Regions from separate parts of the Paenibacillus sp. FSL L8-0644 genome, predicted to be linked through region 2. Evidence: riboswitches for the same ligand, from Rfam matches in the RefSeq annotation. Region 2 holds a riboswitch; each other region holds the start of a gene.

Region 1 (10,149 bases), 3.3 Mb from region 2:
TTGTAAAGATATTTGCATGGAATATCCAGTTGCAATATCTTCAACAGGTCATTCTAAGGTAATGGTTCCGATTTACTCCAATGAAATACTACATAGTTTAAAACCTGATTTGCAGAAGCTTACAGAAATCAGCAAGCATATTGGATGTAATGGATATTATGTTTTTACATTAAATCCACAAGAGGATATATTGGTTCACGGAAGAATGTTTGCTCCTGCAATTGGAATAGCTGAAGACCCGGTGACAGGAAATGCAAACGGACCGCTTGGAGCCTATTTGGTACACTATAACATTTTGCAAAATGAGAATGAGCAGTCTTTTGATTTTGATATTTTACAAGGTGAGGCAATCAAAAGAGAGGGAACAATGCATGTTCATGTGAAAAAGGAACAGGGAAAACCCGTATTAGTTCAAATTACGGGGAAAGCGGTTATTGCTTTTTCAACGGAGATCATACTTTAAAAAAGTTATCAATAAGCTTAATGACGGATTGTCAAGCCAAGTACAAACCAATAACACCAATGTCCCAGCAAGTACTCCTGGGACGTATAGCAAAGCTTCCTACATGTAGGAAGCTTTTTTGTGTTTTAGTGGGATGATAGACGCCCTTTTTATACCGTTGCCTTCTCCTTATGAGCAAAGAATTGAGGCAGATGCTCTTTGTGTGCTTCTAGTAATTCATCCAGCACGGTTTGAGCAATGTCCCCGCTTGGTACGAGCGGATTCAGGGTGAAGGCTTGCAGTGCGGTTGCATAGTCACCGGTGACCGCCGCTTCTATCGTCAGCTCTTCCATTGCCTTCATCACTTGCAGCAAGCCCCGCTGTGCAGGTGGAAATTTGCCAAAGTTGACAGGTTCGGCACCATGAGCGCGAATGACACTGGTCACTTCGATGGCGCTATCATAGGGAACATCATCAATCGCACCATTGTTACGTGTACTAACCACCATCAATGTGCCTTTGTTGTTATAAATGGAATTAATGATCTCACAGGCTGCATCGCTGTAATGCGCACCGCCGCGTTTGGATAGTTCCTCTGGTTTGTAATCCAGATTCGGATCTTTATACAATTCAAACAGACTTTCTTCCAGACGTTTGACCACTTGGCCCCGAGTTCCTTCGTTTTTGGCTTCCTCTAATTCTTCCTTGAGCATGTTATCCGTCATATAGTAATACCGATGGTAAGGACAAGGCAGCATTTTCAATTGACGAACTTGATCATACAGAAAGCGCATGTTCTTAATATTTTCTACGACTTTCTCTGGCTTTGCGCCCGGAGCGTACAGTCCTTCAATAACTTGCTCTGTTAATTCGACCCCTGTTTTGTCATAAACTTTGTGCCAATGAAGGTGGTTAATGCCTGCAAATTTAAAGAATAGCTCTTCTTCCGGTTTGTCCAGCACAGCCGATGCACTCTTGATCGCGCCGATTGGAACATTACATAATCCGATGACTTTATCCCACTGACCATAACGAAGCACGGCTTCGGTGACCATACCCGCAGGGTTGGTAAAATTAATTAACCATGCATTCGGACACAGTTCTTTCATATCTTCGACGATACTGAGGATAACAGGGATGGTACGAAAAGCTTTGAACATCCCACCGGCCCCATTAGTTTCCTGACCGATTATGCCGTGCTTTAACGGAATACTTTCATCCTTAATCCGCGCTTCCAGCAAGCCTACCCGAAATTGGGTCGTTACAAAATCAGCGTCCTTCAACGCTTCCCGGCGATCCAGGGTCAAATGTACCTCACAATCAATGCCTGCGGCTTTTACCATCCGTTTGGCCATGGCGCCTACGATCTCCAGTTTTTCACGACCTGCCTCAATATCTACCAGCCACAATTCCCGAATGGGAAGCTCTGCATAACGTTTGATGAAGCCTTCTACTAGTTCTGGTGTATAGCTGGAGCCTCCGCCAATGGTTGCAATCTTTATGCCTTTTTTCATAGTTAGTGCCTCCTAAGTATGTTTTGTAAACCGCTTTCTTAAGCACAAATTCACTGTAATCCCTGTAATGCATTACAGGTCAAGCGCTTTTAAAAAACTTATTTTGGGAAGGTGACAATTATAGGGCGGACACTACGAACATGCTAAACACGAACATGCTAAAATAGAAAGAATGAGGTGAGAAAAATGGCGAATATTCATGAAATTGCAAAGCTGGCGGGGGTATCCTCGGCTACGGTGTCCCGTGTCATTAACAACCATCCGTACGTAAGTGAACCGACAAGACAGCGTGTGCAGGAGGTCATAGATCGACTGGATTATGTTCCTAATCTCAATGCGGTATCTTTAAAAAAAGGGATGACCAAGCTCATAGGGATTATTTCACTTTCTTTTAATGATTCATTGGGTTTATTTGTGCGCGGATTTACAATGTATGCCCAGGAGCATGGCTTTAATATAGCGCTGTTTATTACCAATGGGGAGAAGGAACAGGAGCTTGAAGCGCTGGAAATGTTGCGGAGAAAGCAACTGGACGCTTTGGTCTGTATGATTCGCGTTAATGAGTGGAGTGTGATTGAGCATTATACAAAATATGGTCCGATTGTGACCTGGCAGCGTGTAAACATTGAGGCAATCCCGTCTGTATTTATGGATCAGTATCAGGGCTATACGCTGGCATTGGAACATTTGTACACCCGAGGATATCGGAAAATTGTGAATGTGTACGGCAGCATGCGGGGGTTAAATACAAAAGAACGCATTCGAGCTTATCATGACTTTTGCGAAAAATATGATTTGGACGCTGAGGCCTTCCCGCATTTTTATGATTTAAATTCAATAGAAGCTGGTGAACAAATAGCTCATTGGTGGGCAGAACGAGCACCAACAGACAGGCCGGACGCCTTCGCCTGTTCTACCGATTATTTGGCAGCAGGTCTTTTGACTGAAGCGCGTAGGCTAGGTGTTTCTGTACCGAGTGATTTTGCAGTAGTAGGCTTTGATAACACCGAAATCTCGCATTTGCTTGATTTAACTACGATTCATTACCCGATAGACAAGCAAGCTGAGAATGCGTTCATTATGATTCGAAATGCCCTCGAAGGGCTGGAAGAAACGATACATCATCTGGAATTCAAATTAGTAGAGCGAGCGACCACCTGAATTCTGAAAGGGTTGTGTATCAAAGCTTCTCAATGAAAATGATGGAGGTGTTCACCCATCCATTGTTACAAATATTTAAATGCTAATGAATATATGAATTAATGTGGTATTTTCACCTTTTTAAGGGGTACTAATAATGTGGATATTGACTAATGCTCATTGACGTATGTTAAAATTTGGACAATAATTTGAGATGAGATTATAAAAATTTGGTATTTTTATATGAAAGGTGGTTATGACTTGGGACATACACCTACGATCTTAGATAAGTTTGAGAATTTTTTAAAACAAAACAATTTGACTTTGGCGCAATTTTCCGAACATTCAGGTGTTCATCAAAGAACACTTAATAATTGGATTACTAAGCATCGTCCTGTTGCTATACATCAGTTGGATCGAATCACGCTAGCCATGGGATTACCGGAAGGTTTTTTTTACGAACTATACATAGATAATTATATCATTGAGCGTTCCCCAGATTGGCGGCGAATTGAGCCGTTGTTATTTCGCTGTGCGGAACTGGACAAGTTACATGCGATCCAGCTTGTAGTGGCCCATATCATGGACAACCTCCTTTATTCCCCGAAGCTATTCGATGCGGCAGAAAAGTTATTCGCACAAGGTCAGCGTAATGCTGCTTTGTTACTCTATGAGGGGATTGCGGAAGGCGAGAAGTACCAGCACTCTGAACGCTTGGCTATCTGTCAGTATCGTCTGTTTACGATTCAGGTAGGGAACGATCAGATCCGAAATCTCAAGGCGGCTACTCGATTTGAGCCCTTTGTCGAACGTCTGGATGAAATAGATCAACTTGATGCGTTGAAGGATCTAGCGAATGTGTATCGTTCATTACACGAGTGGGATATGCTTTATGAAACAGCTCAAAAAATGAGACATAAAGCGGAAATTTATTATTCTATGAAACAACGGCAGAAGAAGCAAAAGAGTGAGGAGTCTTATATGAGGCTAAGTCGTCCCATATTTGTTTACATTACCTATGCTGATTTACTGTGTGCTAGTGTCTGTGAAGCCCAAGGCAATTATCAGCAAGCTTTACAGTTTACATACGCCTACGCAAATTTAGATTGGGTGATTGAGACGGACGAGGAAACCCGACACTGGATCAACTTGTTCGAGCATTGGGCAGTAGGTAATATCTTTGTAAATAAACTTCTGTCTGGGGATACCAGTGTGCTTCCAGATTATGTTGAATATATTGTAGCCACATCAATTACTAACGAAGATGAAAAGCTCTCAAAGCTGTTGAACATTATAATAGCGGCTAACCGATATGCAATAGATGTTGATGATGTACTCTCACGTTTTGAAGTGGAGTTTAATTCTTTTGATCCAGCATCTACTGATATGTACACACATCAAGTCGTACCAGAACACATAACGCTTTTTAAATATGAACTTGCTAAATATTACTTGAATAGAGGTAGCTACTCGCATGGCTTTAAATACTTGCTAGACGTTTTATCTAAATCATTAACCATTAATAAAGAAGCTTTTTTCATTAGGTGCATAAGACTATTTGAGAAGTTTAAAGCGTTTGCAGATGTTAAGGCTCATATGAAGTACGAAAGTTTAGTGAGCGAAGGGCAAAGAGAAAGATCGTTTTATTATTGGTAGTAGTATCCTTTTATTCATGTAGGATTAAAATCCTGTATGTAAATATTATTAATAGAAACTAGAGCCTCTGCTCCACTTTATTAGTGGAAACGGAGGTTTTTTGCATATTTTAGGGACGCCCTTATTTATGAAAACTTTTGTGATATTCTCTTTTTGTTAGGCGCATCATCCGAAAAACCAAAAAACGTCTTTTTATTCTAAAATGTGACATAGAGGAGGGGATCATACTGATGAACCAAGGTGTGACTTTACTTCGTGTCGAGAGAGCTAGGAGGAAACTGTACCAAGTCCAGAAAAAGTATGGATTTTTAACACACCCCAAAGTAATTGAGCAATCTAAAAGGTTGGATTACCTGTTGAATCATTACCAAACATGCAGATCGAATCATTAAGCTCTGGTGTATTACATGTTGCGTAATACATGATTCCAAAAACTAAAACTTGGAGGTAGTGATGTTGAATCATCGAAATTCTGTAACCCCTTTTGGATGGGAGATCAAGCAAAAACTGCTCGAGAAAAGAATGGATCAGAAAACTTTTTGTAGTACATATCATATTCCAGCTTCCAGATTGTCAAATCTCATTCATGGGACACGCAAGGCTACAAGATACAGAAAACAAGTATCCGAATTGCTCGGAATTGAAGAATAATGTATTATTTCTATTTTTGAAACGACTCTGTCTGAACATAAGTATTAATTAAAAGCGACTTATGCCATCGTGTTTCTTTTGAGATAAATAAAAATAGGATAATTCCGAATAAGATCATAAACATAATCAGTTCTACGATCGTATCGGTTATAATACTGGTCTTATATAAAGTCTCGACAACCTAAGAAGACGATCTGATTAATCATATCGTCTTCTGCTGGGTATGAAACGAGAAATTATTTAGTCAATCGAAACAATTTGCTATGATCCATACATCCCTCGATTTTTGATGCCTAGCACTACCTTTTTCTTTAATTCCTTGACCGTACCTCTAACCTGCTTTGTCTGTGTCACGGCTGAAATCACCGCTACACCATCTGCACCTGCACGTGCGACTTCCTCAACACGGTCGACTGTAATACCTCCGATCCCAACAATTGGCACATCAATTCCCGCTTTACGCATCTCATATAAAATTGCTGGCCCATGTACAGCATGGGCATCATCCTTCGAGAGGGTGGGATAGATTGGCCCGACGCCGAGATAATCAGCACCTTGCAGAATGGCTCGACGTGCTTCCTCAATGGTATGGGCAGAGACGCCTAGAATTCGATTTCCGATTCGCTCGCGGACGGTTTCGGCAGATTCATCGTCCTGACCGATGTGAACACCGTCAGCATCGATTTCAAGAGCCAGCTCCACATCGTCATTGATGATGAAGGGGACACCATCGTGGCGGCACAGTTCCTGTAGCTGGCGCGCGAGTTCGAACATAGGAACGCCCGTTAACGCGCCGAGACCCTTTTCCCGGAACTGGACCATGGTTGCCCCGCCAGCCAGAGCCTCCTGCACGACCCAGCCTGGTTCCGCTAGGCAATTCACGCTTCCAAGCACCAGGTACATCTGTAGCTGGCGGCGCACCACCTCTGACAATATTCTGCCGCTCATAGAAGCATCTCCTGACGACGGCGGAAGGCCCAATGATTGGTGGGACCATGTCCCTGTCCAAGCTGTAAAGGTTCCTCAATAGCTGCCTGGATGAAGGCTTTACCATTCGAGATAGCCTTCGGTACAGACATCCCTTTCCCTAATTCCGCGGTAATCGCTGCCGAGAAAGTGCACCCTGTTCCGTGTGTATGGACAGTCCGTACTCGCTTGCCGCTCAGCTCTATAAAGGCGGTTCCGTCAAAAAGCAGGTCAACAATCTGTCCGCTGCTCTCGCTCTCGTCAGCGTGGCCACCCTTGATCACAACGAATTTTGGTCCCAGACTGCTAATATGTCTCGCAGCCTCGCGGCGATCCTCCATCGTATGGATACTGATCCCTGTCAGGGCTTCCGCCTCCGGGATATTCGGTGTAACGACCAGGGCCAAGGGGAGCAGTTCGTCCTTCAAAGCCTGCACCGCTTCCAATTGCAGCAGTTCAGCGCCCCCCTTCGCAATCATCACGGGATCGACGACGACTTTTTTCCAGCCGAACTTTCGGATCTGCTCGCTCACAAGACGGATGATGCCCGCATTAAACAGCATGCCAGTCTTCAGGGCATCCACTCCAATGTCTGATCCTACAGCTTCGATCTGTTCCGCTGTTGCTTCCTGTGGCAGTGGATATACGCCGTGAACCCCCAAGGTGTTCTGTACAGTAATGGCCGTAATAGCTGACATGCCGTATACGCCAAGCTCTTGAAAGGTTTTGAGATCGGCTTGAATTCCGGCCCCGCCGCCACTGTCCGAGCCGGCAATCGTCAGTGCTCTGGGTACACGAGTGTCTGTCATCGCGCACCACCTGCTGTAGTTGTTCCAGCTTCACGGATCGTGACATGCCCCTCTAGCGAACCAGTATGTAGTTTGGCGAGCTCGTCAAGAAAGGCAATCTGGAAGCTACCTGGCCCCAGCTCTACGGTACGTGCTGCGGCTTGGGAAGCTGCTGCACCGTAAAATGCCAAGCCTGCTGTACCTGCGAGCAGCAGGTTGGGTTCAACAGCCGCAAAGGCACCTAACACAGAAGTCAGAAGGCAGCCTGCTCCGGTTACCTTCGTGAGCAGCGCGTCTCCGCCGCTAATCATTCGTGCTTCGGCCCCATCGGTGATGACGTCTTCTTTTCCAGTGATGACAACCATTGTATTGAGCGCTCGAGCAGCACGAATTGCCAGATCGACATGGCCGCTGTCAGCACTGTCACCAGCATCTACGCCTTTAATCTCACGCGCTTCTCCGACAAGATGGGCAACTTCGGCTGCGTTGCCCCGTACCAATGAGATTTTGACTTCACTCAGGATTCGCAGTGCCGATTCAGTTCTAAAGCTTGTTGCTCCCGCACCGACCGGATCTAGCAGGACCGGAACACCGTGTGCATTCGCCGATTGTCCAGCAATGATCATGGCATCCACCAGTTCGCGGTTCAGCGTACCGATGTTTAACACGACGGCGCCTGCTATTTTTGCCATATCTGCTACTTCCTCGGGTGCATAGGCCATCACCGGGGAGGCGCCCAATGCATACAGGCCGTTAGCCGTAAAGTTGGTGACTACCACATTAGTCATATTGTGAACGAGGGGTTTGCTGTTTTGTACCTTCGTCAGGAGATCCGAATAACTTTTTTCCCATGTACTCATAATGTTTATCCTCTCTATAGTTGGTGGTTAAACAGGGCATTCACCGTACTTCACGCAGCGAATCGCCAGGCTGACTATTCCAAGACCCTGTCTGCATCTGGACTGGCCATTCTTCCTGCTTATAAGCCATGTCCCAGAACTTATATTCCAGCTGGCAGCTCAGTATAAAATGCTCAATCATCCGCTCCCGCTCAGCAGCCGTTGCTTCTTCCGTCCAAGCATCCACACGTTCTCGGAACTTGAGTGTTGTACCATCAAGCTGGTCTCCATAAAAGCCAATCCATTCGTAGAACGGATGGGACTCATCCGGCTTTACTTCATCCAGCAGCCTGCGACCAATCTCGGCATACGTCCACATACATGGCAGCAGCACAGCCAAGATCTCGCCCAGGCTGCCCTCATGCGCAACCGTCAGCATGTGACGGATATAGTGATGAGCCGACGGAGCGAGTGGATATCCCTGCAACTCTTCATAGGTCACCCCTGCGACAGCACAAAAATTTTGATGCGGATGAACCTCGCTGTGGAGAATAAAAGAGATTTGTTCATTAAATACAGCCATGTCCTCCCGATTCGTGCATTTGGAGATTGCGATGCCGTATATCCGCATGTAGGCGTTCAAATATTCAAAGTCCTGTTTTACATAGTGAATCAGCTGTTCCCTTGTCAAAGTTCCCTCGGCAATACCTCTCACAAAGGGATGCTCAAAAATCGCTTGAAAAATGCCGTCCGCCTGCCGACGGAGTTCTTCTGTAAAACTCAATTTCCCCACCTCCATCAAATTGAAGAGCAAGAAGTCCTGTAAGAATATAATTCCGGAACAACGCTAAAAAGCCGCCCCAGAAAAATGGAGCGGCTTCAACAATAGGCCCAATACGCAAAAAACGCTTGAAACCTTATATACGAAGGCTCCACTTTCCTACGCTAGTACGAACTAGATCAGGTTCGAAGGGTCCAAGATACGTTCTTGTCTCAGCCATAGCGGCTCCCCTAGTGGACTTCTATTCTTTTGACTATTACTGTACATACGTTCATACGCTATGTCAAACATGTCTATCTGGTCAAGGGCCAAACGACAGAGCTGAAGTTCGCTTCCGAAAGGACAAAAGGCGCTGGAGAAGATCAGTTCCATCTACACGAAGGAATTCGCGGCAGGCTCCAATGTCTAAATAATCAGTATTTATACCAATAGAGAAATCAGTACTGGGAGTGTAACGAGGGATATGACAGCACTGATGACAAAGGAGGAGGCAGTTTCTGATTCCAGGCTTTCAAAACGGGTAGCGATCATAGCAGCGACTGCTGAACCCGGGAAGGAAACGAGCAGAACTGCCTTCACAGTATCGGCAGACGACAGACCGCACAGGTAGGCAATCAGCAGCATTAATAAAGGCTGCACAATTGTTTTTAACAGTGCGATGGCAAAGGCGCTTACGCTAAAACTTATGTTACGTACGCCAATGGTTACACCGACCGCGAATAAGGCTGCCCCGGACGTAATATCACCAATTTGATTCAACGATTTGTTCAACAAATCCGGTGAATGGAAGCCGAACAAGGTCAAAATTACACCAACCAGTGGAACCAGCGCCAGCGGTTCTTTTAAGCCGTGAAGAATGGAGTCCCGGATCAGTCTTCCAAGGTGACCGTTTCGTTCCTTGCCTGAATTCCTGCTGGCTACGGTAGCTATAATGGTAGCCGCCGGGTCAAGGACGGCATTGACTACGATCCCGGTAAGCGCAATCGGAATGGCGACAGCAGAGGAGCCGTAGATGGCTCCAAGCACCGGAATGCCCATAAAAGCAAAGGTCGGCTGTGCCGAGTTCAAAGCAAACATGGCGGCATCCTTCACCGACTGCTTCCCCGCAAAGCGGGACAGTAGAAGGAGAACGGTAAAAAAGCCGACAATGCCAATGAACAAGGCCAGAAGGAATGGCCATTGCTCGATGAGCGCTTTCCTGTCCGTTGTCGTAATACCGATGAATAGATGCGCAGGTAGTGCAAATTTGGTAACGAGCGCATTTAGGGTCTTGGAGGAAGAGGCATCAAAGCTTTTGTAATGCCCCGCTAACCACCCTAAAATAATAACGAAAAAAATCGGCACCAAAATGTACAAGATATGTCCGACACTC
Region 2 (10,149 bases):
TACTACCACAACGGTGGTATTCTGCAAACCGTATTGCGTCAAATGATTCAAGAGTAAAGAGCGTATAAATAACAAAATCCCCTCCAAATGCAGTGGAAACTGCACATTGAGAGGGGATTTTTTATATGATTTAAGCCTTTAAAAGGAAACATATGCCGAGAACTGAGAACACTAGGGTTATAAGGAGTGTGAAGAGACCAGGCAGGCTTTCCATGATTGCAGAGCCTTCTTCGCTCTTGAACTGACGACTGAAATAGGGTTGGAGCATAAGCATAATCATAAAAGATATGAGGCTGATTCCACACAACAACCATACCTCAGGGGAGGATTTGTCAACAAAACGGTCAGCCACATCATTGAAATTGTAGTGGATTGCTACATTCCTAGGCATTCTCGGATACATGAAAAGGTAGATAATGAAAGGCAAAACAGAAATAAGAAAAGACAATACATTAGAAAAATTTAATTTACTTCTCATGGAAATCCCCCTAATATGCTAAATCGATCCGCATTATACAGATATCAGCAGTCTATATTTTTATACCTATGGCTTAGAAAGAGAGAAGTAACAAAACTAATCATCGTCGGTAAACAAGAAGCGAGCACCATACACACATTAACTTCTTGTCCTAATCCTATAACGATCCCGATTAAGCCAAAGGCTATCCAAATATAAGCAGAGATACGATGCGTCTTCTTCCATGCCTTTTCATTCGAAAGCAGCCATGGGAACTTCAAACCAATTAAACGGTTAGGTGTTAATTTAGTGAATGTGATACCTACTGTTAAGTGCGATATCGCTGAAACCAATAAAACTATATTTAAGGGACTGAAGTAAATAGCATTTGAATACAGTAACATTAAAAAAAGAAAAATAAAATTTAGAACAACAAACACACTGGAACATATTTTACGATATGGAACCAAATTATTTTCAGAAAATTGTTCTCTATGTTTCGAGAATTTTGGATACAAGACAACAATAAGAAAAGAGATAATCATCGCTCCTGATGACACAATAAAAAAAGCTAAAGGGAGCTTTAGCGGGTTCATTGAAGGCAATATAATAAATGATATTTATAAAATGCAATATAATAAATAAAATAGAAATCTGAATCCACGGCTTTTTAAATTCTTTTTTTAAATCATAGTTATTCTCCACTCAAAACAACCTCACTTGGAACTGTTTCTCAGTTGATTTTAGAAGTAAGTGTATTTATAATACTTCATTATAAAAAATGAATATATTTTAATAAAATATATATTATTGTCAGATCATAATGCATATTTTTCAAAAAAATAAGAGATCAAAGTCACATTCACAATATTTTTTTACAAAAAATAGCTTTTCTTCTGTTTCGAAAAGAAGTTATTATCTATCTACTCTATTTCGATTATTAAAATAAACATCTCAAAGCAAAAAAGCCGATCCCTCAGGACCGACTTCCTACCCTATTCTCCTATAACCTTATCTTCACACCACCAGTTACTTCGAAATATCCAGAAAACCTTCTCCGAACACGTCCCGCACGTCATGAATGGTGATAAACGCTGCTGTGTCGATGGCTTTCACTATCTTTTTAAGCGCCGATACCTCTTGTTTACTAATGACGATATACAGCACTTCTTTTGGATTTTTAGTGTAATAACCGTGGCCTGACAGGACAGTAACTCCACGATCCATTTTCGTAATGACCATCTCGGCAATTTTATCTTGGTGCTCCGAAATAATCATGACCGCTTTTTTGGGGTTCAGTCCTTCGATCATAAAGTCCATCACCTTCGTACCAACGTACAAAATAACGATAGTTAGCATCAATTTCTCCGGGCCAATAATAAAATAGGAAGAGAATGCGACAATCAAATCAAAAAACAGCAGGCCATAACTGATATTCCAATCCAGATACTTGTTGGCAATCCGTGCTAAAATGACCGTACCCGCCGTAGTGCCGCCTACCCGTACGATTAGGCCTATGCCAACCCCCACCAAAACTCCGGCAAATACGGCATTAATCGTCGGCTCATGCGAATCAATCCGCCAGTTGACTGTTAAATGTAAAAACAGCGAGTTAAAAGCGACCGCAATGATAGTGTACAAGGTCGTTCTCTTGTCTAAAAATTTATATCCGACAATCAGCAGCAAGCCATTAATCACCAGATTAACGATCGAGGGAGACCACTGAAACAGGTAGTACAGGATGATTGTGACCCCTGTAACGCCCCCCTCGCCAAACTCATTCGGGATCACAAACAGATTAACAGCTAGCGCGAAAAAAAACGCACCCAGAATAATAAATGCGATGTCTGCAATACATTTTTTCATATATGCTCTAATCCTCTCTCTAACATTTCAAAGGATGAATCGCCAGATCGATTGGCTGACTCTTGTTGTCAAAATACGCTGACAACCAGTTCATGGTATCTACTACCAAACATAAAGTCAATACAACTTTGACACTTTAATTCGCCACCAGACTGCCTCAATCCTGACTTGAGGAGTCCGCAAAACCCTCCTTTTACAAGGTTATTCGACAAAAAAACACAATCCCGACTACTAAACTAAGAAAACGGGCCTCAAGCCCTTGTTTTAGACCTAGGCACATTTTCCCCTAAAACGACCATCCTCCTAATCGGCATTTTGAACACACATGACCATCTTCCTGTTTTATGTCAAAAGCGTTTTACTTTGAAAAAATGTGGGTATAATGATTGAAACATAACCAAGCAACCTACATAGCATTGCGACATCAAGTACATATAAATAGTCCTATACAGACGTCCTAAGCAACTCAATCTGAATTTGACAATATGGAATTGGAGGAATGATCTACATGAATACAATGAACTTAACCGTCCACACCCTGATGCCCTTTCACCACCAATACCAACGTGCCAACGCGGTGAGTATGCAGAAGAAAGAAGATAGCTCGGAGAAGAAGCTCAGCTTTCAGGACATTTTGAATGAAAAAATGGGTAAAAAATAAGGCGCCGTTTATCCGGTTGCATGACTCGCTTTACATAAGCCAAAAAGCCGTAGTTTCCTACATCGACTGTAGAGAACCACGGCTTTTTTTGATTCATGCGTTCCTAAACTCACACATTCGTTTTACTGACCGCCATCCCGATACTGCTCTGCCTTCTCACGCATCCCAGCGGCCACTGCTTCTTCGGTGTTCAGCCCCTTATCCGCTGCATAGGCGCGAATGTCCTGCGTGATGCGCATACTACAAAATTTGGGGCCGCACATCGAGCAAAAATGTGCTTCCTTGGCTCCCTCTGCTGGTAGCGTTTCATCATGGTAGGACAAGGCCCGCTCGGGATCAAGCGACAGATTGAACTGATCCCGCCAGCGGAACTCAAAGCGTGCCTTGGACAAAGCATCATCCCGCTGCTGCGCCCGTGGATGGCCCTTCGCCAGATCGGCAGCATGTGCCGCAATTTTGTAGGTAATGACACCCTCACGGACATCATCCTTATTCGGAAGACCCAAATGCTCCTTAGGCGTAACATAGCACAGCATGGACGTCCCGAACCAACCGATCATCGCCGCCCCGATGGCTGAGGTAATATGATCATATCCGGGGGCAATATCCGTCGTGAGCGGTCCCAAGGTATAGAAAGGAGCTTCCTTACAAATCTCCATTTGCAAATCCACATTCTCTTTGATTTTATGCATAGGGACATGTCCCGGCCCCTCAATCATGACCTGAACATCATGCTTCCATGCGATTTGCGTTAGCTCGCCCAACGTTTCCAGCTCTGCAAACTGTGCTTCATCATTCGCATCATAGATACTACCTGGACGTAGACCATCCCCGAGAGAAAAGGCCACATCATAGGCTTTCATAATTTCGCAGATTTCTTCAAAATGTGTATACAAAAAATTCTCCTGATGGTGCGCAAGGCACCAGGCTGCCATGATCGACCCGCCACGGGACACAATTCCCGTCATTCTATTCGCCGTCATCGGTATATACCGCAGCAATACACCCGCATGAATTGTAAAATAGTCCACTCCCTGCTCCGCCTGCTCGATCAGCGTATCGCGATACAACTCCCACGTCAGCGCTTCTGCTTCGCCGTTCACCTTTTCAAGTGCCTGATACAGCGGCACAGTTCCAATCGGTACAGGAGAATTCCGAATGATCCATTCACGTGTGGTATGGATATTACGGCCTGTGGATAGGTCCATAACTGTATCCGAGCCCCAACGCACAGCCCAGGTCATTTTCTCCACTTCCTCCTCAATCGAGGAGGTAACCGCAGAATTACCAATGTTCGCATTGATCTTCACGTGAAAATGACGCCCAATGACCATCGGCTCACTTTCCGGGTGATTGATATTCGAAGGCAAAATGGCTCGTCCAGCCGCCAATTCCTGCCGTACAAACTCAGGCTCCACCCCTTCGCGGATCGCCGCAAATTCCATTTCGGGCGTAATGATCCCTTGCCGTGCATAATGCATTTGCGTCACTGTACGACCTTGCGAAGCACGAAGCGGACGGTTGGTCACGCCGGGAAATTCAACTGTCTCCCGTTTGGAGCCAGGTTTCAGTCCATTATCCTCCGGTTTGACGGCGCGTCCCTCGTAAGCCTCCACATCGCCCCGTTCCAGTGCCCAAGCTCGCCGTAATGGAGGCAGGCCCTGACGGATATCGACCTGATAGGCTTCGTCAGTCATGGGACCGCTCGTATCGTACACACGCAATGGCTCATGATGCTCCGTGCCCTGCGGCGTATGTGTAGGATGAAGAGCAATTTCCCGCTCTGGGACGGCAATGTCCGGCCGCGAGCCTTGAATATATACCTTACGGCTCCCTGGAAAGGGCGTTACCCCACTGGCTTGCTCCCCGTTTGTCTTCTCTACCCCAACTTCCCTTGTTCCTGCCAACCTTACTTCTGCTGATTTAAATTCTGTTCCTTTTGTTCCTTCTACTTCTGTCGGCTTCATTGTCCATTCCTCCTGTTTCGATGAAATGACACACCGATCCGGAACCATTCCCAGGGTGGCGCTGATCTATGCAAAAAAGCCGGTTCCCGAGGGAACCGGCTAATCTAACGAGGCAGCTATCCAGACCGTGCACATGTGGAATAATCCTATTCCAATGCGTCACCGTAGACAGCAGCTGCGTATACATTTCAATGGCCGATTACTTCCCTACGCTGGTATGATCCAGATCAGGTGCAAAGGGTCCGGAATCTTACACGATTCCATCTCAGCCCGGCATTACAGGCTCCCCCAGTAACTGCGATACTTCTATTCACATGAGGCGGACATAACAGACATCCCGCCATCCTTATCAGACTACTTCAAATTTATGGCTTTGGCAACCCTTCTAGGTTCCATTTAGCAAGAAGACGCTCCTCACCAAATCACTTTGCTTGCTTCAACTGCATTCATTCTTGTTACGGAAGCATAAGCCCCATTTCCTTCGCCGCTTCGATCAAAATCGGAGCAAAGTCATGTAGCGTCTCGGGTGCAAGCCGACTGACCGGACCGGATACAGATAAAGCCGCAGTGACCTGTCCCTTCCGGTTCACAATTGGTGCTGCCACAGCAGCGGCCCCTGGCTCCCGTTCTTCATAGCTGGTCGCATAGCCCTTCTCGCGAATGTCCTGCAGCTGGGCTTTATAGACCTCCGCGTCTACCGAGGGCGGCCATTCATTCCCGCTTAGCAGGGCTTCCAGCTCCTGCGGCGGCATAAAGGCAGCCAGCACCTTACTGGAGGCTCCTACAGCCAGCGGCATACGCGCACCCACAGGCGCAACCCTGCGGATCGCCTGATTGCTCTGCACGGCTTGTATGCGAATACGCATGCTGCCGTCCCGTAAGTACAAGCTGACCGTTTCGCCCAGACGGTCACGCAGTCCTTCCATTGCAGGCTGTAACAACACCGCCGGCTCGTCACTTTGGGACAAATGTGTGGATAGCTCCCAAATGCGGAAGCCAAGTCGATATTTTTCCGTTTCGGCATTCCGAACGACAAAGCCCCGATCCTCCAACGTAGTCAGCAGCCGATGAACCGTGCTTTTATGTAGACCAATTTTGGAGGCAATCTCCGTTAGGCCAAGATCCGAATCTGCGGTAAAACACAGCAATATATCAAGTGCACGCTCTACAGCGCGAACGGTTAATTTACGGTCTTCCATTCGTGAACCGCTCCTCTTGTATCCATATTCGTTTCACACTATGAAACATGGTTACATAAATTATATAGAATAGTCGCGGCTACTGTAAACCGATGTTTTTGTGACAACCATATTACAGAACGAGAACAAACATCGACAATTCTTTGCATCATTTTTACTTTTCCGGTTCAGGCGTTGACTTTGGATAACCCCCATCATACGATAATAGGTATCTATACGGATATACACTATCATTTTCAAGTGGAATTATACCTAAATTCTATTGAAACGAAGATCAATTTTATATAAGGAGGCTCTTACATGATTTCTACATCCCAGCGCAACTCTCAGCTACAGACCGCTGTTCAGGAGCCGTCCACCCCACTCTTTAATCCCCGTCTGCTGCGGTTCAAGCACGTTGTGATTGCTCTGCTGCTGTCGGTCGTTTTTTTTCTGTTGTTTTGTTTTATTGCCTTGCATGCTTACATCGCATGGGTACTTACGAATCCTACCGTCGCGCCGCTGTACTCTAATCCGATGCAGGCCAAAAACATGCCTTATGAGGAAGTCAGCTTCCCTGCCAAGGATGGTAGCCGCATGGTACAAGGCTGGTATATCCCGGCGGATCAATCGCGGAAAACGATTATTTTCAGCCATGGTTATGGAGCTAACCGCGAAGAAAGCTGGATTCCCATGTATGATCTGGCGCATTATGCCCACAGTTTGAACTTTAATGTGGTCATGTTCGATTATGGATTCGCGTCACAAAACAGCAAATCAGTCGCAACCGGAGGCAAAGCGGAATCCCAGCAGCTTCTCGGAGCGATCCAGCTTGCGAAGCAACGCGGCTCGTCGGAGATTATCGTATGGGGCTTCTCCATGGGGGCAGGAACCGCTCTTCAGGCGGGCTTGCAAACCAAGGATGTGGACGCAATGATTTTGGACAGCACTTTCCTGTTGGAGCCGGATACGCTGTACCATAACATTCACAATCAAATTAACCTGCCAAGACATCCGTCTTTGGAAATTCTGGAGTTGCTGTTTCCAGTCTTGAACGGCACCAGCTTGCATCAGATTCCATATCAGGAGGTTAAAAAGGAAAACTATCCGTTCCCGATCATGTTTGTGCATGGTACACAGGATGAAAAGGCTCCTTATCCTATTGCGGAAAAGCTCGCTGCCAATCAAACCAACCCACTTTCTAGTGTATGGATTGTCAAAAACGGAATACATGAGCTTATTTTCAGAGAGCATCCCCGTGAATATCTACGGCGGGTATCGACGTTTCTAAGCAGTGTACAGGAGCTGGAGGACAAGAAAACGATCGCTGATGCCCACAAACAAACGACTACAAAGTAAAGAATTATTTTTCAAAAAAACTGTATTTAATTCTTCACCTTGAAGAAGCCTGCCTACGGACACTAACCCGTGCCGTAGCTGGGCTTCTTTTTCGTTTACCATGGTATTCTTGTTCTACGTAACAGATGTGACCAAATTAAGCGAGTTCATAGACATATTCCCGATAGGACAGCGAATATACTGGGTACGTATGCATCCAGGGCAGATCTGCCAGATCCGCCGGATAGCCATAGTGGGATACGGGAGGTATAAAACGATGCTGAGTACTTATGGGTCTTTCCTGCCCTTACGTGTGCTGGAGGAAATTCGGCATTGGAAGCAGCAGGAAAGTTGGCATGTGGAAGTGATTAAATCCGCTACCGAGGGACTGGAGCCTACTTATGTACGGCTGCTGGATGATTGGCGGACTGTATTCGAACAGACGGAACGCACCGCCATAGAGTTGCTTGAAGAGCAACGGAGCGCACTTGATCCGGCAGATCAGGCGTGGCATCAGGAATGGAAACAGCTGGCGGCTGCCCCACAAGCACATACACACGAATTCACTGAACCTCCAAAACAGTCAAGGGGATTAGACGCATCATCATCTGTAAAGATGCCATCGTCAGAGTCAGCATTAAACGCTCAGCCTGACTCACAAGAATTAAATCGTCGATTGGACGATTTGCTACAAACCGCAAACCGCCAGTCACAGGAGTATGTACGGCAGCTCGGTCTGCTGAGCGAGCACAGTCATGCATTGCGTCAGCAGCCAAAATCCGCTGGAGTTGTATTACACGCGGCACATGAAAGCCAATATTTCCTGATCTCGACAACCCCCTTTCAAGAACCTGGCTCCATCGCAAGGGCTGCTGGGTTGTATCATGTAGCGACAGAGGGTGAGAATTACCCAGAGGAAGCGTTTCGAGAACGTCAGGCAGGCATAAGGGGAGAAGGCACATGGACGACTAAAGGCGTCAAATCCAGCCAGGCTCAACCTTCGGCAACGGAAAAAACCTCAATCGGCCGGTCGGTTCCTATTGGAGGACATCGACTCCCACCGCTCCCTTACCCCTATAATGCGCTTGAACCGTATATTGATGAAAAAACGATGCGCATTCACCATGACAAGCATCATTTGAGCTATGTGAATGACCTGAATAAAGCGGAAAAGAAGCTGGAAGAAGCCCGAAAAACAGGTAATTTTGATCTCGTAAAACATTGGGAACGCGAACTGGCATTCAACGGCGCAGGCCATTATCTGCATACTCTTTTTTGGACGATCATGAGTCCTCAAGGCGGTGGAAACCCAAGCGGACCGCTGGCTGAACAGATTAAAAAAGATTTTGGCAGCTACGATGCATTCAAAAAACAATTCAGTTCGGCAGCCGAAAAGGTCGAGGGTGGCGGCTGGGCGATCCTGGTATGGAGTCCGCGCGCGGGACGGCTTGAAATTTTGCAGGCCGAAAAGCACCAGAATCTGACTCAATGGGAGTCCATTCCGCTGCTGGCGATAGATGTGTGGGAACACGCATATTACTTAAAGCATCAAAACGAGCGCAACAAATACATTGAGGATTGGTGGCATGTCGTTAACTGGCCTGAAGTGGAAGCACGCTACGATCAAGCCTCCAAGCTGAGATGGCAACCCTTCTAGAGGTTGTTCAAAAAGTCGTCTTTCCATAACGAAGCTATTCAAGAAGCGGATTCGACGTCGAATCTTGAATTCAGCCGGGCCTTCCGTTGCTCACGTAGATCTGTCTACGCTCCGCTACTCAGTCCCTAGCTTCATCCAACTTTCTCGGTCCTGAAAAGCCGACTTTTTGAACACGCACTAATAGGCTTCTAAGCTAAAGACAAACTACACCTGCAAATCGTATCGCTCTCTGAGCGCTGCCATTTGTTCGGTCCATCCTTCCGGTTGTACCAGCCAGCTATCGGCAGGTGAAATGGCTGTCTGGCTCTCGACGACACGGCGCAAAGATGCCGTGTACGCCTCAACAGACGGCACTCCAGCCAGCTCTGCCAGGCTACCCATCGTTGCTGGATTCACCCGGGGGTAATCCTGCTGCTGCACGCCTGTCGACGTATCTCCGGCTGCCTCTGTATAGAATTGCTGTACCGCCTGTGCACGCTCTGCACCGCTGCCCTCAATCATCACGAAGGCTGTGATGATATACGCCTTGGCTTGACGTCGCTGTGCAATGCCGCAAAACTTGCGGCCCCGGACGCTGACATCGTAATCCCCGGGACAGAAGGACCCGGGGATTTCTCCGGTCTGCGCCTCGCCAGACCACGGAACCAGCGCATCGGCAATTAGCCCTGCCATGAGCCGAAAATCTTCATGCAGGCTGATGGCCCGCTGTGGATTCGGCAGGATCAAGGACAGGTTCAGCACCCCCCTGTCCAGCATGACGGCTGCTCCACCTGAGGGGCGTACGCATACCGAAGTTCCCGCGTTGCGCACTCGCTCCATCGCTTGTGGGGCGTAAGAGAGCCTGCGGTCCCGGTGACCGATCACAAGCGCTGACGGATGCCGCCAAAGATGCAAAATGGGTGCAGCTCCTTTCCCTACTTGCCGACAGGCCAGCTCCTCCCAAGCCAGCGGAGACAAAACGTCCTCCTGAGTGTCCGCAAGTGGTGCTTCAAACCACTGCAACTCAGGCAAAGCTGTTGTTTTTT
Region 3 (10,149 bases), 430 kb from region 2:
TTCCTTTGAGATGGTTTTGAACATACCATTTCTGTGCATTCGTCACAATTTGAATGGAAGGGTCGTCCTGCACTAATGCAAAATAGCTGGTAATTGGCGCCGTCGTTGTTCCTACAGGCTGGCGAATATAATCCAGCGTTCCTTGATGCTCTTCTTTAATCGCATCTATCAGTTTAAATTCAGGGATAAACTGCACAGTCTGATTAGTAGTGCTCACAACCGGACGCACTTGAGATTGAGAGTTAGTTACGTTCCACTCGCGATTTCTCTTTTCTAGGCTCAGGTCAATGATACCCAGATCCTTGCCCCATGAGGAAGCTTCCACGGCCGGTACGCCATTAATGGTTCCCTTATCCAGATCTACACCCTTCATATCTTTAAAATCAGGGCCAGGGAAAGATTTATGAGCATGCCCAAACAGAATAGCGTTAATTCCGTCCACCTGGCTTAAATATTTAACAGCATTCTCCATCATTGGCGTTTGCGGCACATCCTCATAACCGGTGTGCGCAAGCACAATAATAATGTCAGCACCATCTGTTTTCATTTGAGGAATAAACTTTTTCGCCGTTTCCACAATATCTTTCGTAACGACTTTATCCTTCAAATTGGCTTCATCCCACTGCATAATTTGAGGTGTGACCAGGCCGATCACACCCACTCTGAGTGTATGCTCTTCGCCCTTCTCGTCCGTTACTGTTTTATCAAGAATTCGATAAGGGGTAAAATAATTTTTAGTAGCTTGGCCCCCTTTATCAACATAAACGTTCGCATTTACATAAGGAAAATCAGCACCCTTGAGCGATTTGTCCAGAAAGTCGAGACCGTAGTTGAATTCATGGTTGCCCACTGTAGCTGCATCATAGCCCATCAAGTTCATCATCTTGTAGACCGGATGGACACCGCCTTCTTTCTCAAAGGTTTTGTTGCGGGCCATATAATCGCCTAATGGGTTGCCCTGCAGCAAATCACCATTATCGAACAGCATACTGTTTCTTGTTTCACTACGTGCCTTCTGGATCAAACTAGCTGTACTAACCAAGCCATATTCGTTGGTTTCTTTGTCCGAATAGTAATCGTAGTTCATCAGGGACGCGTGAATATCCGTTGTTTCCATGATCCGCAAATTCACCGTAGCGCTATCACGAGAATCAATAGCTGCCCAGGATGGAGCGGCTGAAAACACCAGCATGCTACAAGCTACAACTGCTGCTGTAAACCCTTTAAACCAATTTTTACGTAATAACAAAATATACCCCTCCTCATTAAGGTGTATGCCTCATATACATACTTTTGCACATATATGTAAGCCTTGAACCCACCATTTCTATTTTAATCCAACGCCAGACAAAAGAGTAGTCATTTACTTAAAATTATTTATGAAAAAATAATTAATTTTCTCAAAAACAAAAAAACCAGCAAACCTCCTGAAAAACTTGGAGATTTACTGGCTTATCCATTTATATTCGTATTATTTCTTCCACACCTGGCGCTCCATTTGCTGACCCACATACTCAATGCGAGTCGGATTCACGTCCAGAATGACATAATCGGGATCGTCCGGTCCGGAAAACCACTCCTTCAAGGAGTCGTTCCACACTTGTTTGCGTAGCCCCTCATCAGCTGTAATTTGGACGGTAGCCTCCACTTCAACAACTTCCTTCGTACCGCCAACCTCATAACCCAGCAGCAGATAAGCATTCGGATTGTCCTTTAGCTCATCCACTTTATGCGTTTTGCGATCTGTCGCCAGATGAATGTTCATTCCATCGTTAAAAAGGGCCATATAGCGTACTTTCGGTTTGCCACCCTCTACCGTACCTAACGTACAAAATTTGTTGTTATCCAAAGCCTTCACAATGGCTTGTTCCAGTTGGTTGCGATCCAATGTTTCCGTTTTACCCACAGTACAACAACTCCTTTTCACGAATTAGAATTCTCTACGGCCATGCCATTGGGCACCAGCCCATCTGAACCTACCTGCGCAGCTGTTCTGAAAATAACATGACCGGATCGAATCGGATTGATTCATACTCATTTTCAGATCAAAGCTCACAGTAAAAGTGTACCCTGTCGTTCGGCAAATGAACCGTCATCTCTCCCTTCATGCTGGACAGACCCGCATTCAAAGCATATAATCGTCGTAGTAAACCCGAATAAATGAACCCATTAAACCATACAATGCCAGGGGTGCTGGAATCGGCCGGCTGAGAGTGTGTCCCAAGACACTGACCCTTACAACCTGATCTGGGTAATGCCAGCGTAGGAATGCTTAAGCAAGATGTGCCTTCTTTACATAGGACCATCCCTTACTTTGGTATATACAAGCGCAAGCGTCCCGGAAACTCGGGGCGCTTTTTTGTTGAGGATTAAGTTGTTGGAAAGATCGCGTCCGGCAGATGTTATTTTTATGAAAATGGGAAACTTAAGCTGTCTGATTGGATGGATAACGGGTAATCAAAAGGAGAGAACACTAACGATGAAGCGCATGAAAATATTAAGCCTGGGACTGATCAGTCTGTGGCTCATGGCCCTGACCCTGACCGCTTGCGGTGGAAGTCCCCCTACATCCCAAGAAGCAGCTTCCGCTACCGACACTCAAACGTCTACTCCGGCAAAGGGGCTCAAAGATGTTAAAATCGTGCTCGACTGGACACCCAATACGAATCATACGGGACTCTATGTCGCCAAGGACAAAGGATTTTACGAAAAAGCAGGTTTGAATGTCCAAATTGTTCAACCTGGTTCAGGCGGAGCCGATCAAATGGTTGCTTCTAATGCTGCACCTTTTGGTATCAGCTACCAAGAAGGCGTCACACAGGCCCGCACGCAAGGTGTGCCGCTTGTATCCATCGCTGCGGTGATTCAGCATAATACCTCAGGCTTCGCAGCCCCGGTAGATCGCGGAATTAAAAGCCCGAAAGATTTTGAAGGTAAAAAATACGGCGGTTGGGGCTCTCCCGTAGAAGAAGCGGTCATGAAATCCATCATGGATTCAGACAAAGGCGATGTGAGCAAAGTGAAGATCGTCAACATGGGCAATGCAGACTATTTTACAGCCGTGAAGCGGGATATCGACTTTGCCTGGATTTTCTACGCATGGACCGGAATCGAGGCCCAACTTCGAGATGAGCCATTGGATATGCTGTATGTAAAAGATTATTCCAAAAGCCTCGACTACTATACGCCTGTAATTGTGAGCAACGAACAGACGATAAAAAATGATCCCGAGCTGGTCAAAGCGTTCATGGACGCTACCGCCCAAGGCTATGAATACACTATCGCCCATCCGGAAGAAGCCGCGGACATCTTAAGCAAAGCTGTACCGGAGCTGGATAAAAAACTGGTACTTGCCAGCCAAAAATGGCTAAGCCCACGTTATCAGGATGATGCCGCGCAATGGGGCGTGCAAAAAGCGGAGGTATGGCAAAACTATTCGGACTGGATGTACGAACGCAAGCTGCTCAGCAAGCCTTTGGAAGTCGATAAGGCCTTCACAAACGACTTCTTGCCCAAGCGCTGACCATTTGTTAAAACGCTAAATAAGACTGAACTAGACAAGTGAACGAAGCGCCACTACGCAGTCGGATGATGCTTCCCATCGCTGTTGTACCCAGATTTCTTAATAAAAACTTATGATTAGTGTAGAAATCCGGGGAGGTTATGCTTCCGAAGCGAGCTTTCCTACGGAAAGCTTTTAAAGCGAACGCTAACGCTTGTACAGCACCATTCCGCCCACTTCGTTCTCGTTCAACTTGGTTTATTCTTTAGTTTCATATTATCTAAGCGCTAAGTAGGTGCGCTTGTGTGTTAAAAATGCCGCACAAACCAGCTTTAAAAATAGGGTGCTTTTAAGGCGGGCAGCAGCGGAGCGGTTCATTTGAATCTGGAGAAGCGGAGCGTTCGCCTTTGCAGGGGAATTCTTACCTTTGAAAACTTAAATAATCCAAGAATCCCCCTGCAACAGCGATCGTAAGACCAAATGAAACGCGAAGCGGTCTCAAACGCCTTAAACCACCCTATTTTCTCTAAAACACTCCAAATGAAGGACAGGTGAATTTGCATGGCTAATACACTGCTCAGTATTCAAGTAATCCCTAAAACTCCTAATAACGAGGACTCTTACCCGTATGTAGATAAGGCGATTGAGGTCATTCAGCGCTCCGGTGTCAAACATCAGGTGAACCCATTGGATACGACCATGGAGGGCGAGCTCGACGAGTTGCTGAAAGTGGTTAAAGAAATGCATGAGGCTTTGACGGAAGCGGGCAGTCCCAGCGTCATTTCACAGATCAAAATCGCACATAACCCACAAGGCATCAGCATGAACAAGCTGACCGAGAAATATCGCCCATGAATCCGAAAGGCAAGAACGCATCCTGGTGGAAAAGCGTATGGCCGCCCCTTGTGGCGGTCCTCTTCTTTTTAGCAGCCTGGCAGGGGGCGGTTTCCTATTTACATATTGAATCCTGGCTACTGCCAGCTCCATCCCTCATCGTACAGGAGGGCATGGCCCAGGCGGCGCTGCTTGGTGCCCATACATGGGCTACAATTCGCCTGACACTTGTGGGATTCGCTATAGGGACAGCAACGGGACTGTTGATCGCCATCGTTCTTCATACCATTCCTTTTCTCAAATCCGCCCTGTATCCGCTGCTTATCCTGAGCCAAAACATTCCGATCATCGCCCTGGGGCCGCTGCTCATGGTGTGGTTTGGTTTTGGCATGCTGCCCAAGCTGATGGTCATTACCTTAGTATGCTTTTTTCCCGTGGCTGTAGCGACCATGGACGGGCTGACACGGACGGACCGTATGATGATGAACTATATGCAGATGTCGGGTGCCGGTCGCATGGCTATTTTTATGAAGCTGGAGTTGCCACACTCGTTGCCGCAAGTATTCTCCGGCATCAAGATTGCTGCCACCTACAGTGTGATGGGCGCAATTATTGCCGAATGGATTGGTGCGAGCGAAGGAATCGGATATTATATGCTGCTGCAAAAATCGGCCTATCGCACGGACCTCATTTTTGCCGCCATCGGCATCATTGTCGCGCTCAGTTTACTGATGTTTGTCATCATAGTACTACTGGAAAAATGGCTGGTTCGCTGGAAACCGGATCAGGAATAGCTTCCTCCTTGAATTAAATACAGCAAAGAAAGGACGTGGCACATATGAGTCTGGATCCGACTGACTTATCATCACACAACGTGGCTAATGAACAACGAGCCGGGGACCAGCAGAGTCCTTCGACTGCCCCTTCTGCTCTGGAATTGGACGGGATCAGCCTCGCCTTCCGCGAAAAGCGAAGCTTACTGCCCGTGCTGCAGGATGTATCCCTCACAGTCAAGCCGGGAGAATTCGTTTCTCTCATCGGTCCGTCAGGCAGCGGCAAAAGTACGCTGTTTCACATCATCGGCGGGCTACTCAAACCACAGCAGGGACGTATCCGTATGCACGGACGAGACATGACTGGTGAACGTGGGCATATCAGCTATATGCCACAGCAGTCCGCCCTTTTCCCGTGGCGCACCACGCTGGATAATGTACTGCTTGGGCAGGAAAATGCTCCACGTAAAAATACAGCAGTCCCCCCTCAGTACGCCAGTGAACGCGAACGTCGCAAAGAAGCCCTGCAATGGCTCGAGCAGGTTGGACTAGGCAAATTCGCCAAGGCGTATCCACATACGCTGTCTGGTGGAATGCAACAGCGTGCAGCCTTTCTTCGCGCACTGCTCAGCCCGCAGGAATTAATGCTGCTGGATGAGCCGTTCAGCGCACTCGACGCGCTGACACGTGCAGATATGCAGCAATGGTTATTGCGGATGTGGGAGAAGAACCGCCGCTCTGTGCTGTTCATTACCCACAGCATTGAAGAAGCGTTGCTGCTCTCCGACCGCATTTATGTGCTGTCAGCGCGACCTGCTTCGGTGGTGCATGTCGTAGATGTCCCTTTTCCCCGCCCGCGTAGGGAAGAAATCACCCTCGATCCACTCTTTATTGAATGGAAGCGAACCATGACCGGCTGGATGCGTGAGGAAAAGTACAAACTGGACGGCGACATGGACAATGCTCAGAGCGTTCACAAGAATATCCCGGAAGATGGATTGAATCGGCATGAGTGACGTAAAAGTTCGATGTGCATCGAAATGGAACAGCCAAACAAAGCTAGGCTTGGATTTGACCACAACAAGACCCGCTCCATTAATCGACGCGCACATTCATGTAGACAGCTACCCGCCCGAACAACAGAAGCTATTGCTCGCTTCACTTGCTGATAGCAGCGTCCAAGCTGTGATAGCCGTGTCGATGCATCTGGACTCCAGCCGAGCCAATCTACGGTTAGCCGAGCGTTACCCTGGGCTAGTACGGCCAGCCTTTGGCTTTCATCCCGAACAGGCCCTTCCACCGCAAACTGAGCTTGACCTCTTGTTCGACTGGATGGACGAACATGTACAGCAGATGGTCGCCGTGGGTGAAGTCGGCTTACCCTATTACAATCGGCTAGAAGCCTCGCAGAGCGGTTCACCTTTTGACCTCGCTCCCTACATAGTGCTACTGGAGCGTTTCATCCAGTTTGCAAGCAAGCATAGCAAGCCCATTGTCCTGCACGCCGTTTATGAAGACGCAGACATCGCCTGTGACCTTCTGGAACGTCACGGCGTCATGCAGGCGCATTTTCACTGGTTTAAAGGCTCTGCCGCCACGACCGAACGTATCGCCCGGAACGGCTATTATGTCTCCTTCACACCGGATCTCCTGTACGAAGAAGAGATCCGCAGTTTGGCAAGACAGTATCCGTCTGATCAGATCATGGCAGAGACAGACGGTCCCTGGCCGTTCGAGGGTCCTTTTACCGGACAACAGACACATCCCCGGATGACTGCCGACGTCATTCGCGCGTACAGCAAGCTGACCCAGCAAGATGAATCTGCCGTCCATCAATTATTTTATGAAAATACGAGACGCTTTTACTCACTATCTGATGGATAAAGGTATACCAGCTGTTTACTGACTGGAAGGTTTACAACCACAACATGCAACCAAAGCAAAGAACCTCCTTATTTACGCGGAACTTCATCATACGTAAATAAGGAGGTTCTTGTATTTTCAAACGTATATAGCTCAAATGTACTTGTATTTTGCAGAGTTTTTTGTCGCTACTCAAATTTTATTGCTTCAGGAAACCCTTCTGTTCCAAAAATGGCTTCAACTGCAAGCGTGCTGGCTCGGTCAATCTTCCGGCCATTTGCTCAGACCATGGCGTAGAGCGTTGACCGCCCGTACGTTCCTTCAAATATTCCGCTGATGTGTGATCGTATACCTCTACAGCTTTCATCGTCTGATTTTTGTCGTAGCCGTTCATATGCAAAACACCGGACAGCGGAAGGCGTGGACGCAAGCCCGTTTCCTGATCCGGTACACCAATACACATACCGAATACTGGATACACCAGCTCTGGCAACTCTAACAACTCAGACACCTCTGCTATGTTAGTACGAATGCCGCCAATGTAGACGATGCCCAAGCCCAGTGATTCAGCGGCTACCGCTGCATTTTGTGCAGCTAACGCGGCATCAATGGTCGCAACCGTATAATTTTCAACGGACCCCTCATAGGAAGGCTGACCTGGCTGATGGTGGAGCGTGACCTGTTTCAAGCGATACAGGTCTGCGCACCATACCAAAAACGCAGGGCATTGCTCAACGTAAGCCTGCCCTCCTGCCAACTCCGCCAGTTTTGTTTTCAAAGAAGGCTCGGTAACGGCGATAACGGTATATGCCTGCACATTGCTGGACGAGGAAGCCATTTGGCCAGCTGCCACAATAGCTGCGAGCTGCTCGTCGGTAATGGGGTCTGACTTGAATTTTCGCACAGACCGGTGATTCATCAACAAGGAAATCGTATCATTCATGACTGCTTCACTCCTAATCCATAATATAAGCTCTTTATCTACTTCAAGCTGTGAGTATACGAAGAAGTTCTTGCATGCTTGCATGGCACTCCTACAAATATTATGGAACTTTCGCGAATGATAAGCAACCTGACGTAATGAAAGTTGATGGTTTTAAAAAACCAAACACAACAAAAAGCAAGCACGCAGAGAAACCAACCAATTGCGCGTACTTGCTCTATACTCTGATTAATAACTTTATCTCGAAACAGAAATCCGACAGTACGTTATCCTGCCGATACATCCATACACTTACAGCTTTACTCGTTGGAGACGCAGCGCATTCAGCACAACTGAAACAGAGCTAAATGCCATGGCCGCTCCCGCCAACCATGGGGCAAGGAAGCCCAAAGCAGCTATCGGAATACCGATCACGTTATACCCGAGCGCCCAAAACAGATTTTGCCGTATGTTTGTCATGGTCCGGCGGCTCATTTCAATCGCGTCAGGAATACTGTTCAGGTTGCCGCGCATGAGGGTAATATCCGCCGCCTCCATGGCCACATCCGTTCCCGTGCCCATCGCCATCCCAATATTAGCAGTAGCCAGCGCAGGCGCATCGTTAATACCATCCCCAACCATAGCTACGATCATGCCCTGTTCCTGAAGTCGTTTCACTTCTTCAGCCTTTCCTTCAGGCAATACCTCCGCCAGCACTCGTTCAATTCCAGCCTCGGCGGCAACAGCCCGCGCAGTCCGTTCATTGTCACCCGTAATCATGATGACTTCAATGTTCATCGCCCGCAGACGGGCAACGGCCTCCCGTGACGTTTCTTTAATCGTGTCCGCCACGGCCACCAGTCCGGCATAGGAACCGTCCACAGCGACCAGCATCGCGGTTTTCCCTGCGTTTTCCAGATCATTCATATACTGCTCAGCTAAGTCATCTATTGCGATGCCTTCCCTGCTCATCAATCGGCGTGTACCGGCCAATACCTGTTTACCTTCCACATGTGCCTTCACACCATAACCCGGAATATTTTCAAAATCTGTCGGTCCTACCAGCTCAATGCCTCGATCTGCAATCCCCTTTACAATGGCTTCCGCCAGCGGATGCTCCGAGCTTTTTTCTGCCGCACCGAGCAACCGCAGCAGATCCTTTTCAGCCATGCCGCTTGCTCCAACCATAACATCCGTCAGCTCGGGCTTGCCATTCGTAACCGTACCTGTCTTATCCAACACCACTGCGTTGACTGAACGGGTCATCTCCAAATGCTCGCCGCCCTTGAACAGAATACCATATTCAGCGGCACGTCCCGATCCTGCCATAATGGACGTTGGAGTTGCCAATCCGAGCGCACAAGGGCAAGCAATGACGAGAACTGCAATCATTTTCTCCAGTGAGCCTGCAAAATCAGTCGGCGTCACAAGGAAAAACCAGACGATAAAGGCCAACACAGCGATAGCAACAACAATGGGGACAAAAATACCGGAAATCTGATCCGCAATCCGCTGAATGGGAGCCTTGGAGCTTTGCGCATCTTCCACGACCTTAATAATACGGGACAACGCCGTATCACCACCCACACGCTCAGCCTGGATACGTAGAACCCCGTTTTTATTGAGCGTCGCCCCTGTAACTGCGGAACCAGCTTCTTTTTCAACCGGAAGACTCTCACCACTTAACATGGATTCGTCCACTGCCGAACGTCCGTCTACGACCACACCATCGACAGGAATTTTCTCGCCGGGTCGTACAATAAAGATATCCTTCACACGTACCTGTTCAATCGGAATATCAAGCTCTTGCCCATCACGTACTACACGTGCCGTTGTCGCCTGTAGACTCATCAGGCTCTTGATCGCCTCGGACGAACGCCCTTTGGCTACCGCTTCGAACCATTTACCAACCAAAATAAGCGTAATTAGCACCGCGCTTGTCTCGTAATACAGTTCCGGCATGGTCATGACAGGCATTCCCGCCATCCCCTCCATAACATCAGCCGGACGCAGAGTAAGGTACAAGCTGTAAAAATAAGCCGCAGACGTACCCAGTGCAACTAACACATCCATATTCGAACTGCCGTTACGAAGCGCTTTGTACGCGCCCACATAAAACTGCCAACCAATGACGAACTGAATCGGCGTTGTCAGCACTAGTTGGAACCATGGATTCAAGAACAGTTCTGGCACATAAATCCATGATGTAAAGGAAAAATGAGCCACCATCGCCCACAACAACGGCAACGACAGTA

Evidence for each region. Region 2 has a riboswitch for thiamine pyrophosphate ahead of thiC (phosphomethylpyrimidine synthase ThiC). Riboswitches for the same ligand answer to the same signal wherever they lie in the genome.
Region 1: another riboswitch for thiamine pyrophosphate. It lies ahead of tenA (thiaminase II); the one in region 2 lies ahead of thiC (phosphomethylpyrimidine synthase ThiC).
Region 3: another riboswitch for thiamine pyrophosphate. It lies ahead of NSS94_RS02115 (ABC transporter substrate-binding protein); the one in region 2 lies ahead of thiC (phosphomethylpyrimidine synthase ThiC).

Annotation. Positions count from the first base shown of each region.
Region 1 covers NZ_JBBOYN010000001.1:4,199,079-4,209,227, reverse strand. Annotated here, with positions in the region: gene NSS94_RS19055 (PhzF family isomerase) at 1-463, shown strand, start outside; gene NSS94_RS19050 (6-phospho-beta-glucosidase) at 613-1,956, opposite strand; gene NSS94_RS19045 (LacI family DNA-binding transcriptional regulator) at 2,143-3,117, shown strand; gene NSS94_RS19040 (helix-turn-helix domain-containing protein) at 3,340-4,752, shown strand; gene NSS94_RS19035 (aspartyl-phosphate phosphatase Spo0E family protein) at 4,983-5,144, shown strand; gene NSS94_RS19030 (XRE family transcriptional regulator) at 5,206-5,403, shown strand; gene thiE (thiamine phosphate synthase) at 5,665-6,351, opposite strand; gene thiD (bifunctional hydroxymethylpyrimidine kinase/phosphomethylpyrimidine kinase) at 6,348-7,178, opposite strand; gene thiM (hydroxyethylthiazole kinase) at 7,175-8,017, opposite strand; gene tenA (thiaminase II) at 8,058-8,780, opposite strand; TPP riboswitch at 8,917-9,019, opposite strand; gene NSS94_RS19005 (AEC family transporter) at 9,198-10,149, opposite strand, start outside.
Region 2 covers NZ_JBBOYN010000001.1:898,596-908,744, reverse strand. Annotated here, with positions in the region: gene acnA (aconitate hydratase AcnA) at 1-57, shown strand, start outside; gene NSS94_RS04140 (DUF1648 domain-containing protein) at 131-478, opposite strand; gene NSS94_RS26185 (SdpI family protein) at 523-861, opposite strand; gene NSS94_RS04135 (YitT family protein) at 1,487-2,323, opposite strand; gene NSS94_RS04130 (hypothetical protein) at 2,832-2,984, shown strand; gene thiC (phosphomethylpyrimidine synthase ThiC) at 3,107-4,951, opposite strand; TPP riboswitch at 5,139-5,251, opposite strand; gene NSS94_RS04120 (IclR family transcriptional regulator) at 5,407-6,150, opposite strand; gene NSS94_RS04115 (alpha/beta hydrolase) at 6,451-7,488, shown strand; gene NSS94_RS04110 (Fe-Mn family superoxide dismutase) at 7,745-9,124, shown strand; gene NSS94_RS04105 (lipoate--protein ligase family protein) at 9,329-10,149, opposite strand, start outside.
Region 3 covers NZ_JBBOYN010000001.1:466,531-476,679, reverse strand. Annotated here, with positions in the region: gene NSS94_RS02125 (bifunctional 2',3'-cyclic-nucleotide 2'-phosphodiesterase/3'-nucleotidase) at 1-1,249, opposite strand, end outside; gene NSS94_RS02120 (pyridoxamine 5'-phosphate oxidase family protein) at 1,472-1,906, opposite strand; TPP riboswitch at 2,177-2,286, shown strand; gene NSS94_RS02115 (ABC transporter substrate-binding protein) at 2,480-3,523, shown strand; gene NSS94_RS02110 (MTH1187 family thiamine-binding protein) at 4,064-4,357, shown strand; gene NSS94_RS02105 (ABC transporter permease) at 4,354-5,130, shown strand; gene NSS94_RS02100 (ABC transporter ATP-binding protein) at 5,175-6,125, shown strand; gene NSS94_RS02095 (TatD family hydrolase) at 6,181-6,993, shown strand; gene nfsA (oxygen-insensitive NADPH nitroreductase) at 7,172-7,915, opposite strand; gene NSS94_RS02085 (heavy metal translocating P-type ATPase) at 8,207-10,149, opposite strand, start outside.